One region of the Kitasatospora sp. NPDC057692 genome, then DNA from elsewhere that is predicted to be linked to it. Evidence: riboswitches for the same ligand, from Rfam matches in the RefSeq annotation. Region 1 holds a riboswitch; the other holds the start of a gene.
What was found. Region 1 has a riboswitch for glycine ahead of gcvP (aminomethyl-transferring glycine dehydrogenase). Riboswitches for the same ligand answer to the same signal wherever they lie in the genome.
Positions count from the first base shown of each region.

Region 2: it holds a riboswitch for glycine, as region 1 does, so the genes downstream of both, gcvT (glycine cleavage system aminomethyltransferase GcvT) here and gcvP (aminomethyl-transferring glycine dehydrogenase) in region 1, are expected to answer to the same signal.

Region 1 is NZ_JBHVIV010000026.1:89,765-97,408, reverse strand. It holds gene ACFVFS_RS17105 (DNA polymerase IV) at 1-569, shown strand, start outside; gene ACFVFS_RS17100 (MFS transporter) at 720-2,210, opposite strand; gene ACFVFS_RS17095 (PRC and DUF2382 domain-containing protein) at 2,358-3,542, opposite strand; glycine riboswitch at 3,758-3,861, shown strand; gene gcvP (aminomethyl-transferring glycine dehydrogenase) at 4,102-7,002, shown strand; gene ACFVFS_RS17085 (DUF5999 family protein) at 7,090-7,281, opposite strand; gene ACFVFS_RS17080 (hypothetical protein) at 7,619-7,644, opposite strand, start outside.
Region 2 is NZ_JBHVIV010000057.1:45,149-52,792, reverse strand. It holds gene ACFVFS_RS27735 (L-serine ammonia-lyase) at 1-990, opposite strand, end outside; gene glyA (serine hydroxymethyltransferase) at 1,179-2,447, opposite strand; gene gcvH (glycine cleavage system protein GcvH) at 2,569-2,952, opposite strand; gene gcvT (glycine cleavage system aminomethyltransferase GcvT) at 3,042-4,163, opposite strand; glycine riboswitch at 4,383-4,490, opposite strand; gene ACFVFS_RS27715 (enhanced serine sensitivity protein SseB) at 4,678-5,481, shown strand; gene ACFVFS_RS27710 (enhanced serine sensitivity protein SseB C-terminal domain-containing protein) at 5,655-6,602, shown strand; gene ACFVFS_RS27705 (ABC transporter permease) at 7,083-7,644, shown strand, end outside.

The DNA.
Region 1 (7,644 bases):
TGGCGCTGCGCTGCGTGCGGAGGCTGCGCGGGGCCGGGCGCTCGGGGCGGACGGTGGTGCTGAAGGTCCGGCGCTTCGACTTCTCGACGCTGACCCGCTCCGAGACGCTGCGCGGTCCGACGGACGACGAGACGGTGATCGTGGAGACGGCCCGGCGGCTGGTCTCGCAGGTGGACATCACGGGCGGGGTGCGGCTGCTGGGGGTCGGCGTGGCGCAGCTGGCCGACTACACCCAGGAGGACCTGTTCGCCCAGGCCGTCCGGGAGGAGGCGGAGGCCGCGGCGGCGGCCGGGGCCGGCCCGGAGGAGGAGCCGGAGGCGGCCGAGGAGGAGGCCGCGGTGGTGCGGCGCTGGCTGCCCGGGCAGGACGTGCGCCACGCGGAGCTGGGGCCGGGGTGGGTGCAGGGCAGCGGCGTGGGGCGGGTGACGGTGCGTTTCGAGACGCCGTGGAGCGGGCCGGGGCGGGTGCGCACCTTCGCGGTCGAGGACCCGGCGCTGGAGCCGGCCAGGCCGCTGCCGCTGCGCGAGGGGTGGCCGGTCGCGTCGGGGGAGGACGCGGACGGGGAGTAGGCCCGGGGCGGGACGCGAAGCGGCCCCACCCGGCAGGGGGGCCGGGTGGGGCCGCGTGCGGTTCCGGGCCGCGGACGGTCGCGATGCCCTCGGCGACCGTCCGGGTCCGGTCCCCGCGCCCTGTCCCTGGGCGCGGGGTCGGACGCCTCGTCAGGCGTCGGTCTTCACCGGCTTCCGGCCGGGGGTCAGGTCCGCCGTCCGGTTGCCCTCGGTCACGACGGCGGCCGGCTTGACGGTGCGGATGAGGAAGGGGACGGCGCCGGCGACGACGCAGACCACCGCGGCGGTCCAGAAGGCGTGCCGGTAGGCGTCCAGGGTCGGCAGCGAGACCGGGATCGGCAGCTTCATGGTGTCGCCGGTGAGGATGGCGGCCATGACGGCGGTGCCGATCGCGCCTCCGACGGTGCGCAGCACGGCGTTCATGCCGTTGGCGATGCCGCTCTGCTCGACCGGGACGGCGCCGTTGATGTAGGCGGGCATCGCCGAGAAGGCGAGGCCGATGCCGAGGCCGAAGATCGCCGAGGAGAGGTAGATGTCGCCCTCGTGGCTGTGCCGCAGGGCCAGGTAGGCCATCGAGACGGCGCCGAGGACGCCGCCGAGGACCAGCGGCGGGCGCGGGCCGCGGCGGGCGATCAGCAGGGCGCCGAGCGGGGCGGCGACCATCGAGCCGAGGGCGGAGGGCAGCAGCATCACGCCGGCGTGCAGCACGGTGGCGGTGAAGCCGTAGTGGGCGAGCTTCTCCGGGGTCTGGGCGAAGTTGCTGATGACCATGAAGGAGCCGTACATGCCGAAGCCGATCAGCAGGCCGGCGAGGTTGGTGAAGGCGACGGCCGGGCGGGACATCATCGCCATGTCGACCAGCGGGTGGGCGACCTTGACCTCGATGACGCCCCAGATCAGGGCGACCACGGCGGCGACGGCGAACAGGCCGAGGGTCCTGGTGGAGGTCCAGCCCCAGTGGTTGCCCTGGCTGACCGCGACCAGCAGGGCGGAGAGCCAGGCGGCGAGGGTGAGCGCGCCGAGCGGGTCGGCGCCGCCGTCCTTGTCGGTGACCGGGTCGGTGGGCACCCGCAGGGCGACCAGGGCGACCGCGATCAGGCCGAAGACCAGGCCCATCCAGAAGATCGACTTGTAGCTCCAGTGCTCCAGCAGCAGGCCGGTGGCGACCAGGCCGAGGCCGCTGCCGACGCCCATCGAGGCGCTGATGGCGGCGACGCCGCCGGTCACCTTCTGCTTGGGCAGCTCGTCGCGGACGATGCTGATGGCGAGCGGCAGCACGCCACCGCCGGCGCCCTGCAGCACGCGGGCGACGACCAGCCAGGTGAAGGAGTGGGTGGAGACCGCGAGGGCGGAGCCGGCGACCAGGCCGGCGAGGGAGATCAGCAGCATCGGCTTGCGGCCGCGCAGGTCGCCGAAGCGCCCGAGGAGGGGGGTCAGCACGGCGGCGGACAGCAGGTTGGCCGTCATCAGCCAGGTGATGCTGGAGCCCGAGACGCTCAGTTCCCTGGCGAGCGAGGGCAGGATCGGGACGACCGCGGTCTGCACCACGCTGAACGACAGCATCGCCAGGATGAGGGCCGGCAGGACCCGGGCGCTGCTCTGCTTCTCGGCCGCGGTGGTGGGCTGTGGTGCCTCACTCACGGTTGCTTCCTCCCGTACATAGTGAATGAACTGAAGTAACCATGCAGGGAGATACTTCAGTGTGTCAAATATCCATAAGTTAAGCCTTGGTAAAAAGGAAGGACCCCGGCCGTGGCGGCCGGGGCCCCGGGGTGGTGGGGGAGAGGGTCAGGCGAGCGGGCGGGCCGGCACCGGGCGGGCGGGCGGCGGCGCGGTCGGGGCGGCCGGGGAGTCGTCGTGGATCTCGACCTGCTCGCGCCGAAGCTCCTCGCGGACCACCTCCTCGGTGGTGTACCGCTCGACCACCAGGCGGACCCTTTCGAGCGGCGCCAGGTACTTGCGGACCACCGGGCGCTCCTCACGGAGGGTGATCTCCTCCACGGCGTCGGCGATCTCCTTCTCGTCCAGCGCGGCGCGCTCGGCCTCGCCGACCGGGATCCGTTCGACCCGGACCCGCTCGTGGACCACCGGGACCCGGCGCTCCACCTGTTCGGTGGTCACGTACTTGCGCAGTCTGGCGGTGCCGATGACGTGCCACTCGGTGGTGACGTCCAGGCGCTCCTCGCGGCAGGTGATCTCCACCGGGCGGGTGGGGGCGGGGTCGGTCGGGCCGCCCTCCGTCCGGGCCGCCCGCGGCTGAGGCTGAGGCTGCGGCAGCGGTTCGACGGCCGGCGGAGGCGGGGCGGGCGCCGCGCTGGGAGCGGCGGGAGCGGCGGCGACGGGGGCGGGAGTGGTGGGAGCGGGCGGAGCGGGGGTGCCGGGCGCCGCGGGGGTGACGGGCGCAGGGGTGGCGAGGTGCCGCACGGGGGCCTCCGGGGTGGGGTCGGCCGGTTTGCCGAGGTCGGCTGCCCGGTGGAAGGTGAGTTGCTTGGCCGGGCGGTCCGCGCCGGTGCCGTTGGTCGCGCCCGTCCCGTTGGCCGGGCCCGTCCGGTTCGCGGCGGGCGCGTGCAGCGCCGCGGTGCCGGCGCCCGCGGTGGTGCCGAAGTCGAGGTCGGCCGGTTCCGCCCCCGGGCCCTCGCCCGGCGACGGCCGTCCGTCCGCCGGGGTGTCCAGGCCGTAGTAGCGGTAGAGCTGGAGTTCCTGGGCGGGCGACAGGTGCTGGCCCACGCCGAAGTCCGGTGACTCCTTCACCAGGGACTTGTCGTAGGGCACCCGGAGCTCCTCGCCGGAGAACTCGCTCGTGGTCAGGGGGACGAAGGCGTCCCGGCCGAAGATGCCGGTCCGGACGGCGGCCCATTCGGGGCGGCCGCTGGCGTCGTCCAGGTACACCTCGTCGATGGTGCCGATCTTGTCCCCGTTGCGGTCGACCGCCTTGTGGCCGATGAGGTCCCGGGGGTCGATGTCGGTCTGCACTCTTTCTCCTCCAGTGCGGTGAGCTCGCGGAACGCCCGCGGGACAGTGCCACTTCACACCAAATGCCATGAACCGGACGTGCGCGAGCGGGGTGCGGCCGGACGGGCCCGGGGCTGAGCCGGCCGGGTCACCGCCGCCGTCAGCCGCGAAGTCGCCGAAGGACCTGACGCACCCGTGATCGCGGCGCCTCCCGCTGGTACCCTGGGCGCGACCGCCGAGCCCGCTCGGGAGAGTCCCCGACAGCGGAAGCCGCTGGTCGGGGCGCCGAAGGAGCAACTCCTCCCCGGAATCTCTCAGGCATCCGTACCGTGCGGGATAGGTCACTCTGGAAAGCAGGGCAGGATCGCGGGCGAGGGAGCCGGCGGACCCCACCCTCACCGACGGTGCAAGCCGGCGGGGCGTCCCACGGCGCTCCGCGCGGGCGAAGCTCTCAGGTCCCGATGACAGAGGGGGAGGCCTGTCGGGTTCGTCCGACCGGTCCGCTCCGCTGTTGTCCGCAACGGCGAGGCGCCCGGCGTGCGCACCCCCGCCGGTCCGTGACCAGGAGGCCTCGACCACCATGAACGCCCAGCCGAACTCGGGACGCCCCACCACCCCCGCGACCCTCACCGAGCTCGAACAGGCCAGCCCCTTCGAGACCCGCCACATCGGCCCCGACGCCGCCGCGCAGGAGAAGATGCTGGCCCAGGTCGGCTACGGCTCGCTGGACGAGCTGGCGACCGCCGCCGTCCCCGAGGCGATCCGCTCGATCACCGCGCTCGACCTGCCCGCCGGCCGCAGCGAGGCCCAGGTCCTCGCCGAACTGCGCGAGCTGGCCGACCGCAACACCGTGCTCACGCCGATGATCGGCCTGGGCTACTACGGCACCCACACCCCGCCGGTGATCCTGCGCAATGTCATGGAGAACCCGGCCTGGTACACCGCGTACACCCCGTACCAGCCGGAGATCTCGCAGGGGCGCCTGGAGGCGCTGCTCAACTTCCAGACCCTGGTCTCCGACCTGACCGGCCTGCCCACCTCCGGCTCCTCCCTGCTGGACGAGGGCACCGCGGCCGCCGAGGCGATGGCCCTGGCCCGCCGCGTCACCAAGGTCAAGGGCGGTGTCTTCCTGGTCGACGCCGAGACCCTGCCGCAGACCGTCGCGGTGATCAACACCCGCGCCGTGCCCACCGGCGTCGAGGTGGTCGTCGCCGACCTGTCCGAGGGCATCCCGGCCGAGATCGCCGAGCGCGGCGTCTTCGGCGTGCTGCTCCAGTACCCCGGCGCCACCGGCGTGGTCCGCGACCTCGCCCCGCTGATCGAGCAGGCCCACGGCCTGGGCGCGATCGTCGCCGTCGCCGCCGACCTGCTCGCCCTCACCCTGCTGAAGTCCCCGGCCGAGCTGGGCGCCGACCTCGCCTGCGGCACCTCCCAGCGCTTCGGCGTGCCGATGGGCTTCGGCGGCCCGCACGCCGGCTACCTCGCGGTGCGCGCCGAGTACGCCCGCTCGCTGCCCGGCCGCCTGGTCGGCGTCTCCGTCGACGCCGACGGCAACCGCGCCTACCGCCTGGCCCTGCAGACCCGCGAGCAGCACATCCGCCGCGAGAAGGCCACCAGCAACATCTGCACCGCCCAGGTGCTGCTCGCCGTGATGGCCTCGATGTACGCCGTCTACCACGGCCCGGACGGCCTGGCCGCCATCGCCCGCCGCACCCACCGCTACGCCGCCGCCCTCGCCGAGGGCCTGCGGGCCGGCGGTGTGGAGCTGCTGCACGGCGAGTTCTTCGACACCGTCACCGCCGTCGTCCCGGGCCGCGCCGCCGAGATCGCCGCCGCCGCCCGCGCCAACGGCATCAACGTCTTCCAGGACGGCGCGGACCGGATCTCGGTCTCCACCGACGAGACCACCACCCGCGAGCACCTGGCGGGCGTCTGGGCCGCGTTCGGCGTCGAGGGCGTCGAGGTCGCGGAGAACGCCGACGCGCTGCCCGCCGCGCTGCTGCGCGAGGACGAGTACCTGACCCACCCGGTCTTCCACAGCTACCGCTCGGAGACCGCCATGCTGCGCTACCTGCGCCGCCTGTCGGACCGGGACTACGCGCTGGACCGCGGCATGATCCCGCTGGGCTCCTGCACCATGAAGCTCAACGCGACCACCGAGATGGAGTCGGTGACCTGGCCGGAGTTCGGCCAGCTGCACCCCTTCGCTCCGGTCGACCAGGCCGAGGGCTTCCTCACCCTGATCCGCGGGCTGGAGCAGCAGCTGGTCGAGGTGACCGGCTACGACGCCGTCTCCCTCCAGCCGAACGCCGGCTCCCAGGGCGAGCTGGCCGGCCTGCTGGCCGTCCGCGCCTACCACCACGCCAACGGCGACACCCGGCGCGACGTCTGCCTCATCCCGTCCTCCGCGCACGGCACCAACGCCGCCTCCGCGGTGATGGCCGGCATGCGCGTCGTCGTGGTCAAGACCCTGGTCGACGGCGACGTCGACGTCGAGGACCTCAAGGCGAAGATCGAGCAGCACCGCGACAACCTCGCCGTGCTGATGGTCACCTACCCGTCCACCCACGGCGTGTACGAGACCCAGATCACCGAGATCTGCGGCCTGGTGCACGAGGCCGGCGGCCAGGTGTACGTCGACGGAGCCAACCTGAACGCGCTGGTCGGCCTGGCCAAGCCGGGCAAGTTCGGCGCGGACGTCTCGCACCTGAACCTGCACAAGACCTTCTGCATCCCGCACGGCGGCGGCGGCCCGGGCGTCGGCCCGGTCGCGGTGCGCGCGCACCTCGCGCCGTACCTGCCGAACCACCCGCTCCAGGAGGAGGCCGGCCCGGCCACCGGTGTCGGCCCGATCTCGGCCGCCCCGTGGGGCTCGGCGGGCATCCTGCCGATCTCCTGGTCGTACGTCCGGCTGATGGGCGGCGAGGGCCTCAAGCGCGCCACCCAGGTCGCGGTGCTGAACGCCAACTACATCGCCAAGCGGCTGGCCCCGCACTTCCCGGTGCTCTACACCGGCCCCGGCGACCTGGTGGCGCACGAGTGCATCATCGACCTGCGCCCGCTCACCAAGGAGACCGGCGTGACGGTGGACGACATCGCCAAGCGCCTGATCGACTACGGCTTCCACGCGCCGACCATGTCCTTCCCGGTGGCCGGCACGCTGATGATCGAGCCGACCGAGTCCGAGGACCTGCACGAGATCGACCGGTTCTGCGACGCGATGATCGAGATCCGGGCCGAGATCGAGAAGGTCGGCTCCGGCGCCTGGGCGGCGGACGACAACCCGCTGCGCAACGCCCCGCACACCGCCGCCACCCTGGCCGGCGACTGGGCGCACGGCTACACCCGGCAGGAGGCGGTCTTCCCGGCCGGCGTGAACCCGGCGGACAAGTACTGGCCCCCGGTCAGCCGGATCGACGGCGCGTACGGCGACCGCAACCTGGTCTGCTCCTGCCCGCCGCTGGACGAGTACGGCGTCTGACCGGCGCACGGCACACGGCAGGGCCCCGGCGGATCCGTCCGCCGGGGCCCTGCCCGTCGCGTTCGCTCCCCGTGGCGGTCCGGCGGCTCAGACCGCGCTCGCGGCCGGGCGGCGCGGGGCGATCACCCGGCCGTCGGGCAGCAGTTCACCGGTGTCCTCGAACAGCAGGACGCCGTTGCAGAGCAGGCTCCAGCCCTGCTCCGGATGACAGGCCACCGGGACGGCGGCCTCGCGGTCCTCGGACTCGGCCGACGGACACTCAGGACGGTGCTGGCACATGCGTACCCTCGCTTCGCTCTGCGATCCTCCCCGTGATGCGGTGCCGCCGGTGGCCGACGGGCGCCGCCGCGGTGGTCGGATCCTGTCCGGCGCCGGGCCAGGTGTGGACCGGCGCTCAAGTGGGTAGGACAGGAGGTCCTTCCACGCTGGTTCCCAGTGTCGGCATCTGCGGACGCGCGCGCAGCGATTTCGTGACATGCGCCACAACCCCCGGCCAGAGATCACCCGTTCAGGTGGTCGAGTGGCCGGGACGGCGCCGGACGGGCCATCCGGCGGACGGCCCGGACGGGCCATGCCGGATGGCCCGTCCGGGTGGTGGCGGGCCGGGAACGGGACCTCAGAGCGCCCCGGAGGCGAGCGGGG
Region 2 (7,644 bases), on a different contig from region 1:
GTTCTCCTTGAAGAGCATGCCGATGGCGCCCGCGGCGAGCAGGAAGCGGACGATGCCGTCCTCGTCGGCGCCCGGGATGAAGTTCAGGTAGTAGTGCAGGACGGCGGGGATGATGCCGGCCGCGCCGTTGGTCGGGGCGGTGACCACCCGGCGGCCGGAGGCGTTCTCCTCGTTGACCGCCATCGCGTAGAGGGTCACCCACTCCATCGCGTTGGCCGGGCCGATGCCCTCGGCGCGCAGCGCGCGGGCGGCCGCGGCGGCACGGCGGCGGACCTTGAGGCCGCCGGGGAGTATGCCCTCGCGGGACATGCCGGCCCGGACGCACTCCTGCATCACCCGCCAGATCTCCAGCAGCCCGGCGCGGATCTCCTCCTCGGTGCGCCAGGCCTTCTCGTTCTCCAGCATCAGGCCGGAGATCGACAGGCCGGTCTCCCGGGTGAGCCGCAGCAGCTCCTCACCGGTGCGGAAGGGGTACTTCAGCGCGGTGTCGTCGGGCTTGACCCGGTCCGCGCCGATCGCGTCCTCGTCGACGACGAAGCCGCCACCGACCGAGTAGTAGGTCTTCTCCAGCACGGTGGAGCCGTCGGCCCGGTACGCCCACAGGGTCATGCCGTTGGCGTGGTACGGCAGCGAGCGGCGCCGGTGCAGCACCAGCTGGGTGTCGGGGTCGAAGTCGATGGCGTGGACGCCGAGCAGGTGGATCCGCTTCTCGGCGGTGATCCGCTCGACGTCGCGGTCGGCCTGGTCCACGTCGACGGTGCGCGGGGAGGCGTTCTCCAGGCCGAGCAGCACCGCCTTGGGGGTGCCGTGGCCGTGGCCGGTGGCGCCGAGCGAGCCGTACAGCTCGGCGCGGACGGCCGTGACCTCGGCCAGCAGGCCCTCCGACTTCAGTCGGCGGGCGAACATCCGGGCGGCGCGCATCGGGCCGACGGTGTGGGAGCTGGACGGACCGATGCCGATGGAGAAGAGGTCGAAGACGCTGATGGCCACGGAGGGACGTCCTTGTCTGGTCTCGTGGGTGGTGCCGGCAGGGAGGGAGGACGGCGGTGGCGGAACGGGGCGGTCGGGCGGCTGACACGGGACGGGGCACCGCGTGCACTCTCCAGTGTGCGCGGTGCCCCGGAATCCCCGGTGTCCGGGCGGGGTGAGCCCGGTCACCCGCAGCCGAACGGCGGGACTTACAGGTTCGGGTAGAGCGGGTACTTCTCGGCCAGGGCGGTGACCCGGGCCTTGAGGGCCCCGGCGACGCCCTCGTCGAAGGCCGGCTTCAGGGCCTCGGCGATGATGTCGGCGACCTCGCGGAAGTCCTCGGCGCCGAAGCCGCGGGTGGCGAGCGCCGGGGTGCCGATCCGCAGGCCGGAGGTGACCATCGGCGGGCGCGGGTCGTTCGGGATGGCGTTGCGGTTGACCGTGATGCCGACCTCGTGCAGGCGGTCCTCGGCCTGCTGGCCGTCGAGCTGGCTGTTGCGCAGGTCGACCAGGACGAGGTGGACGTCGGTGCCGCCGGACAGCACGGAGACGCCGACCGCGGTGACGTCGTCCTGCAGCAGGCGCTCGGCGAGGATCCGGGCGCCGTCCAGGGTGCGCTGCTGGCGCTCCTTGAACTCCTCCGAGGCGGCGACCTTGAAGGCCACGGCCTTGCCGGCGATGACGTGCTCCAGCGGGCCGCCCTGCTGGCCGGGGAAGACCGCGGAGTTGATCTTCTTGGCGTGCTCGGCCTTGGAGAGGATGACGCCGCCGCGCGGGCCGCCCAGGGTCTTGTGGGTGGTGGTGGTGACCACGTCCGCGAACGGCACCGGGTTGGGGTGCAGGCCCGCGGCGACCAGGCCGGCGAAGTGGGCCATGTCGACCATCAGCAGCGCGCCGACCTCGTCGGCGATCCGGCGGAACTCGGCGAAGTCGAGCTGGCGCGGGTAGGCGGACCAGCCGGCGATGATCAGCTGCGGCCGGTGCTCCTTGGCGAGGCGCTCGACCTCCTCCATGTCGACCTGGCCGCTCTTGTCGTTCACGTGGTACGGCACCACGTTGTAGAGCTTGCCCGAGAAGTTGATCTTCATGCCGTGGGTCAGATGACCGCCGTGGGCCAGGTTCAGGCCCAGGATGGTGTCGCCCGGCTTGATCAGCGCGAACATCGCGGCGGCGTTGGCCTGCGCGCCGGAGTGCGGCTGGACGTTGGCGTGCTCGGCGCCGAACAGGGCCTTGATCCGGTCGATCGCGATCTGCTCGACCACGTCGACGTGCTCGCAGCCGCCGTAGTAGCGCCGGCCGGGGTAGCCCTCGGCGTACTTGTTGGTCAGCACCGAGCCCTGGGCCTCCATGACCGCCACCGGGGCGAAGTTCTCGGAGGCGATCATCTCCAGGGTGGTCTGCTGGCGGTGCAGCTCGGCGTCGACCGCGGCGGCGATCTCCGGGTCGAGGGCGTGCAGGGACTGGTTCAGAACCGTCATGGTGGAGTCTTCCCGGGAGGAGAGGGGGAGGGGCCGCGCCCCGCGCGTCGCCGGAAGGGCGGCGGGCGACGGGCGGGCGCAGGCGGGGCGGCCGCGGTGCGGCGGCCGCCCCGGCGGTGGCTCAGGCCGAGGGGTTGGTGAGCGCGGTGTACTCGTCGGCGCTCAGCAGCTTGCCGACCGCCTCGACGCGGACCTTGAACAGCCAGCCACCCTCGAACGGCTCGCTGTTGACCAGGCTGTTGTCGTCCGAGACGGCCTCGTTGACCTCGGTGACCTCACCGGTGACCGGCGAGTACAGGTCGCTGACCGACTTGGTCGACTCCAGCTCGCCACAGGTCTCGCCGGCGGTCACGGTGTCGCCGACCTCGGGGAGCTGCACGTACACGATGTCGCCGAGGGCGTCGGCGGCGTGCTTGGTGATGCCGATCGTGGCGACCTCACCGGCGGCGGAGGTGGTCAGCCACTCGTGCTCATCGGTGTACTGCAGGTGCTGGGGGTTGCTCATGGCGTCATTCTCCAGGATGGGAAGCGGGTACGACGAAGCGGCCCGGCGCGCGGACGTGCCTCGCGTGGGAAACAGCGGGGGGAGGGGGGTCAGCGGGCGCGCTTGTAGAACGGCAGCGCCACGACCTGGACCGGCTCGTGCTTGCCGCGCACGTCCACCGCGACGGTGGAGCCGGGGGCGGCGTGGGCCGCGTCCACGTAGGCCATCGCGATCGGCTTCTCCAGCGTGGGGGAGGGCGCGCCGGAGGTGATCCGGCCGATCGGCTCGCCGTCGGTGGAGACCACGGTGTACTCGGCGCGCGGCACGCGCTTGCCCTCGGAGACCAGGCCGACCAGCACCCGCGGCGGGTTGGCCTCGGCCTCGGCGGCGGCCCGCTCCAGGGCCTTGCGGCCGACGAAGGCGCCCTCGTTGGTGGTCTTGTCGAAGCGGACGACCCGGCCCAGGCCCGCGTCGAACGGGGTCAGGTCGGTCGACAGCTCGTGGCCGTACAGCGGCATGCCGGCCTCCAGGCGCAGCGTGTCGCGGCAGGACAGGCCGCAGGCGATCAGGCCGCGGTCGGCGCCGGCCTCGGTCAGCGCCTGCCAGATCTGCTCGGCGTCGCCCGGGTTGCAGAAGATCTCGAAGCCGTCCTCGCCGGTGTAGCCGGTGCGGGCGAGCAGCACGTCGCGGCCGGCCACCTGGGCCGGGAGGATCGCGTAGTACTTCAGGCCGGCCAGGTCGGCCTCGGTGGTGCCGGCCAGGATCGCGGTGGACTCCGGGCCCTGGACGGCGACCAGCGCGTAGGCGTCGCGGTCGTCGGAGACGACGGCGTTGTAGCCCTTGGCACGGGCGATCAGCTCGTCCAGCACCAGCTGGGCGTTGGAGGCGTTGGCGACGACCAGGAAGGCGTCCTCGCGCAGACGGTAGACGATCAGGTCGTCCAGGATGCCGCCGTCCTCGGCGCAGATCATGGTGTAGCGGGCGCGCAGCACGCCCAGCGCGGAGACGAAGCCGACCAGGGCGTGGTCCAGCATCTCGCCGGCCTGCGGGCCGGTGACGGTGATCTCGCCCATGTGGGAGAGGTCGAACAGGCCCGCCTTGGTGCGGACGGCGAGGTGCTCCTCGCGCTCGCTGCCGTAGCGCAGCGGCATGTCCCAGCCCGCGAAGTCGGTCATGGTGGCGCCGAGGGCGCGGTGCAGCGCGTCGAGCGCGGTGAGGCGGAGGGACGACATGGCCAGGAACTCCTCGGTCGGGGCACTCAGGGGTGCGCGCGCCGGGACCGGCCCTGCTTCGGGGGCGGCGGACCCTGCGCGCGGGCATGCGGCGGCTGGGTCTCCCCATCTGTCGTCGAACCTGAGAGCTTCACCGTCCACTGCCCTGTAGGGGACAGCATGGCGGCTTGCACCGTGGGTGGGCGGACGGCAGGGCCGTGCGCCGCTTTCCAGATGTGCCTAACCCGTGCGGTAGGGGTGCCTGAGAGATTCCGGGGAGGACTTGCTCCTTCGGCGCCGGCTGCGCCTCCTCGACGGGGGCGCTCCGGACTCTCCCGCGCGGGTTCGAGCGGCCGGTATGGAGTTGGCGGGGCCTGGGTGGATGCCACCGCAGACGGGCACATCATGGCACGTCCGCGGGAATGAGGGGAGAGGGGGCTGCGTCACGTCGGGCCCGGCGGCCCGGGGCGGGGCGGGCGCGGCGCCGGAACGCTAGGCTGCGGGCATCGGCGAGCAGAGGGCGGTACGGCGGCGCATGGGGTACCCGGTGGAGCAGCAGGGGTGGGGCGGGGCGGATTCGGCGCCGCCGGCCGGAGGGTGGCCGGCCAACGAGCTGGAGCAGGTGCTCACCGCCGCGCTGGGCGACCCGGGCGCGACCCCGCGGGTGGTCGAGGTGCTGGCGCGCAGCCAGGTGTGGATCCCGCTGCCGTCGGGCGGCGACCCGCAGGGGCGGTCGCTGGACCTGCCGGTCATCGAACTGGCCGGCGACCCCTACGTCCCGGTGTTCTCCTCGCAGGAGGTGTTCCTCCAGCAGGCGCCGGGGATGCCGTTCGCGGTCGCGCCGGTCTGGGAGTTCGCCCGCGGTCTGCCGCTGGGCGTGGGCATCGCGGTCAACCCGGAGGCGGCGGTGGGCATCCCGGTGCCGCCGGAGGGCGTGGCCGAGCTGCGCCGCGGGCCGCGCGAGGACCGCTGGGACGCCGCCCAGGACGCGCCGGACGCCCCCGGCGGCGGCCGGGTGGCGCTGCGCGAGCCGGTGCCGGGGGAGGACCCGGAGGCGTTCCTGGCCGCCTGCCGCGGGGAGCTCGCGGCGCTGCCGGGCGTGCTGACCGCGCGGCGGGCGCTGGCGAGCGTCGAGGGCGAGCCGACCGTGATGTTCGTCGGCGTCCAGCTGGACCCGCTGGCCCCGGCCGACCCGGCCGCGGTGAACGAGGCATTGGGGCGAGCGCTGGGAACCGCGCCGCTGCCCGGCGGCGTCCACCTCGTACTGCTCGACCTCGCGGACGATCCGGTGGTCGACTGGTTGGTGACCCGGGTCGCGCCCTTCTACGTACGGGGCTGATCCGGACTCCGGCCGTCCGTCCGGCATCCGCCGGGCGGGTTCGGGCGGGGCGGCGGTGGGACCCTGGCACGTCGGCGTGGCGGTGGTCGGCAACCGCCCCATAGGGTGCGTGCTGACGGCCGCCGGGCCGCCGGTGACGGACGAGGAACGAAGAAGCGCAGCGAGGTGGGCGCATGAGTGCGGGATCGGTAGCTGGCGGTGCACCGGGGCCCTGGGGCCAGGCGCCCACCGGACGCCCGGATCCGGGCGCGCTGGAGCGCGCGCTGCGCGAGGTGGCGCCGGAGCGCTACGAGGCCTACGAGACGATGCTGCACGCGCTCGCCGAGGGCCGGGTCTGGATGCTGCTCTGGCACGGCACGCCGGGCAGTCCGGACGCCCGGTACGGGAACATGGAGATCAGCGGCCACGGGTACGCCCCGGCCGTGACCTCGCCCGAGCAGCTGGCGGCGTCCGGCTGGGCGCGGGCGCACGAGGTGATCTCCGGCCGGGAGATCGCGGCCTCGCTGTACCGCACCCGGTGGGGCCTGTGGCTGAACCCGCACGCCCCGGGCGGCGGGGTGGGCGTGCCCTGGGCGGATCTGCGCCGGGTCGCGGCGGGCCTGGACCGGCTGCCGGCCGGGCCGTTGAAGCTGAGCGAGCCGCAGGTGCCGGCGCAGCAGTTCTTCGCGCTGCTGGAGCGGCAGGCGGTCGAGGTGCGCGCGGTGAAGGCGCTGCGCCGGGCCTGGGTGCGGCCGTCCGTGGGCGAACCGTACCTCGCCATCGGCCTTGACCTGTACGAGAGTTCGCCGCCCACCGTGGAGGCCGTGCGGGCGCTGATGCAGCGGGCGATCGCGGTCGCGCCGGAGGGGCTCGCGGTCTCGACGGTGGCGATGGCGGACGAGTACGACCCGGTGGCGCTGTGGATGCGGGCCAACGCCCGCCCGTTCTACGACCGGGAGGCGGCCGGGCACGGCCGTCCGCAGACGGGTCCGTACCCGCCGGTGCCCCCGCCGCCGTACGCCTCGCAGCAGGGTCCGGCGCACGGGCAGGGCTTCGGTTACGGCACCCGGCCGCCGGCTCCGGGCTGGCCGGGGCAGCAGCCCCCGCCGCAGCAGCCGTGGCCCGGCTACCCCGGTCGCTGACCGCTCAAACGCGCCAAACATCCATCACAGGAACCGGCTTGACACTCTGTCAGGCCGGTTTCGGCGTTTTCCGGACGTTCTCCGCGGAGTGGGTGGCAGACATCTTGACATGGCTGTTACAGCTGTGTGAAGAGGGATATGCCGAAGATTCGGGAGGTGCATGCGGACAGATCACAGTTGGGCATCTGTCGGTTGGCAGGGCTGGCGCAAGCCAGTTCGGATGGCAGAGAGTTCTGCAACAGCCCACCGCGCGTGGTTGGCGCCTCACAAAGGCGAACGCGCTGGCGGACCGCATGATCCACGTGACGCCCATCCCGCGTGGCAGCAGTACTGAGCACGTCGTACCGCTGGGAACACCCCCGCACCCGCACCTGCACCTCCGCACGTCCGCACCCAAGCACGTCCGCACCAGCCGAGCCGCCGATCCCGGCGTCCGGCACCCGTGGGCCGGCCACCGTCGGCGAGGGGACCGAACTGACCATGACCGCACCCATCAAGACCGCCGGCAACGCACCGGGGGCAGACGCCGCCGCGAGCCCGGCCAAGAAGATCGAGGGCCGCTCGCTCGGCCAGATCGCCTGGACCCGCTTCAAGCGGGACAAGGCCGCCGTCGCCGGCGGCATCGTGGTGATCCTCCTGATCCTGCTCGCCGTGCTGGCCAAGCCGATCGAGTCGGTCTTCGGGCTCGACCCCGACGCCCTCAACCAGGACCTGCTGGACGCCGACCTCGGCGGCCTGCCGCTCGGCGACTGGGGCGGGATGAGCTGGGACCACCCGCTCGGCGTCGACCCCCTGCAGGGCCGTGACCTGCTCACCCGCGTGATCGAGGGTTCCTGGGTCTCCCTGCTGGTCGCCTTCGGCGCGACCGTGCTGTCCAACACCATCGGCACCGTGCTCGGCATCATGGCCGGCTACTACGGCGGCTGGGTGGACACCCTGATCAGCCGGGTGATGGACGTCTTCCTCGCCTTCCCGCTGCTGCTCTTCGCGATCGCGATCTCCACGTCGCTGCAGGGCGGCGCGTTCGGGCTGCACGGCCTGC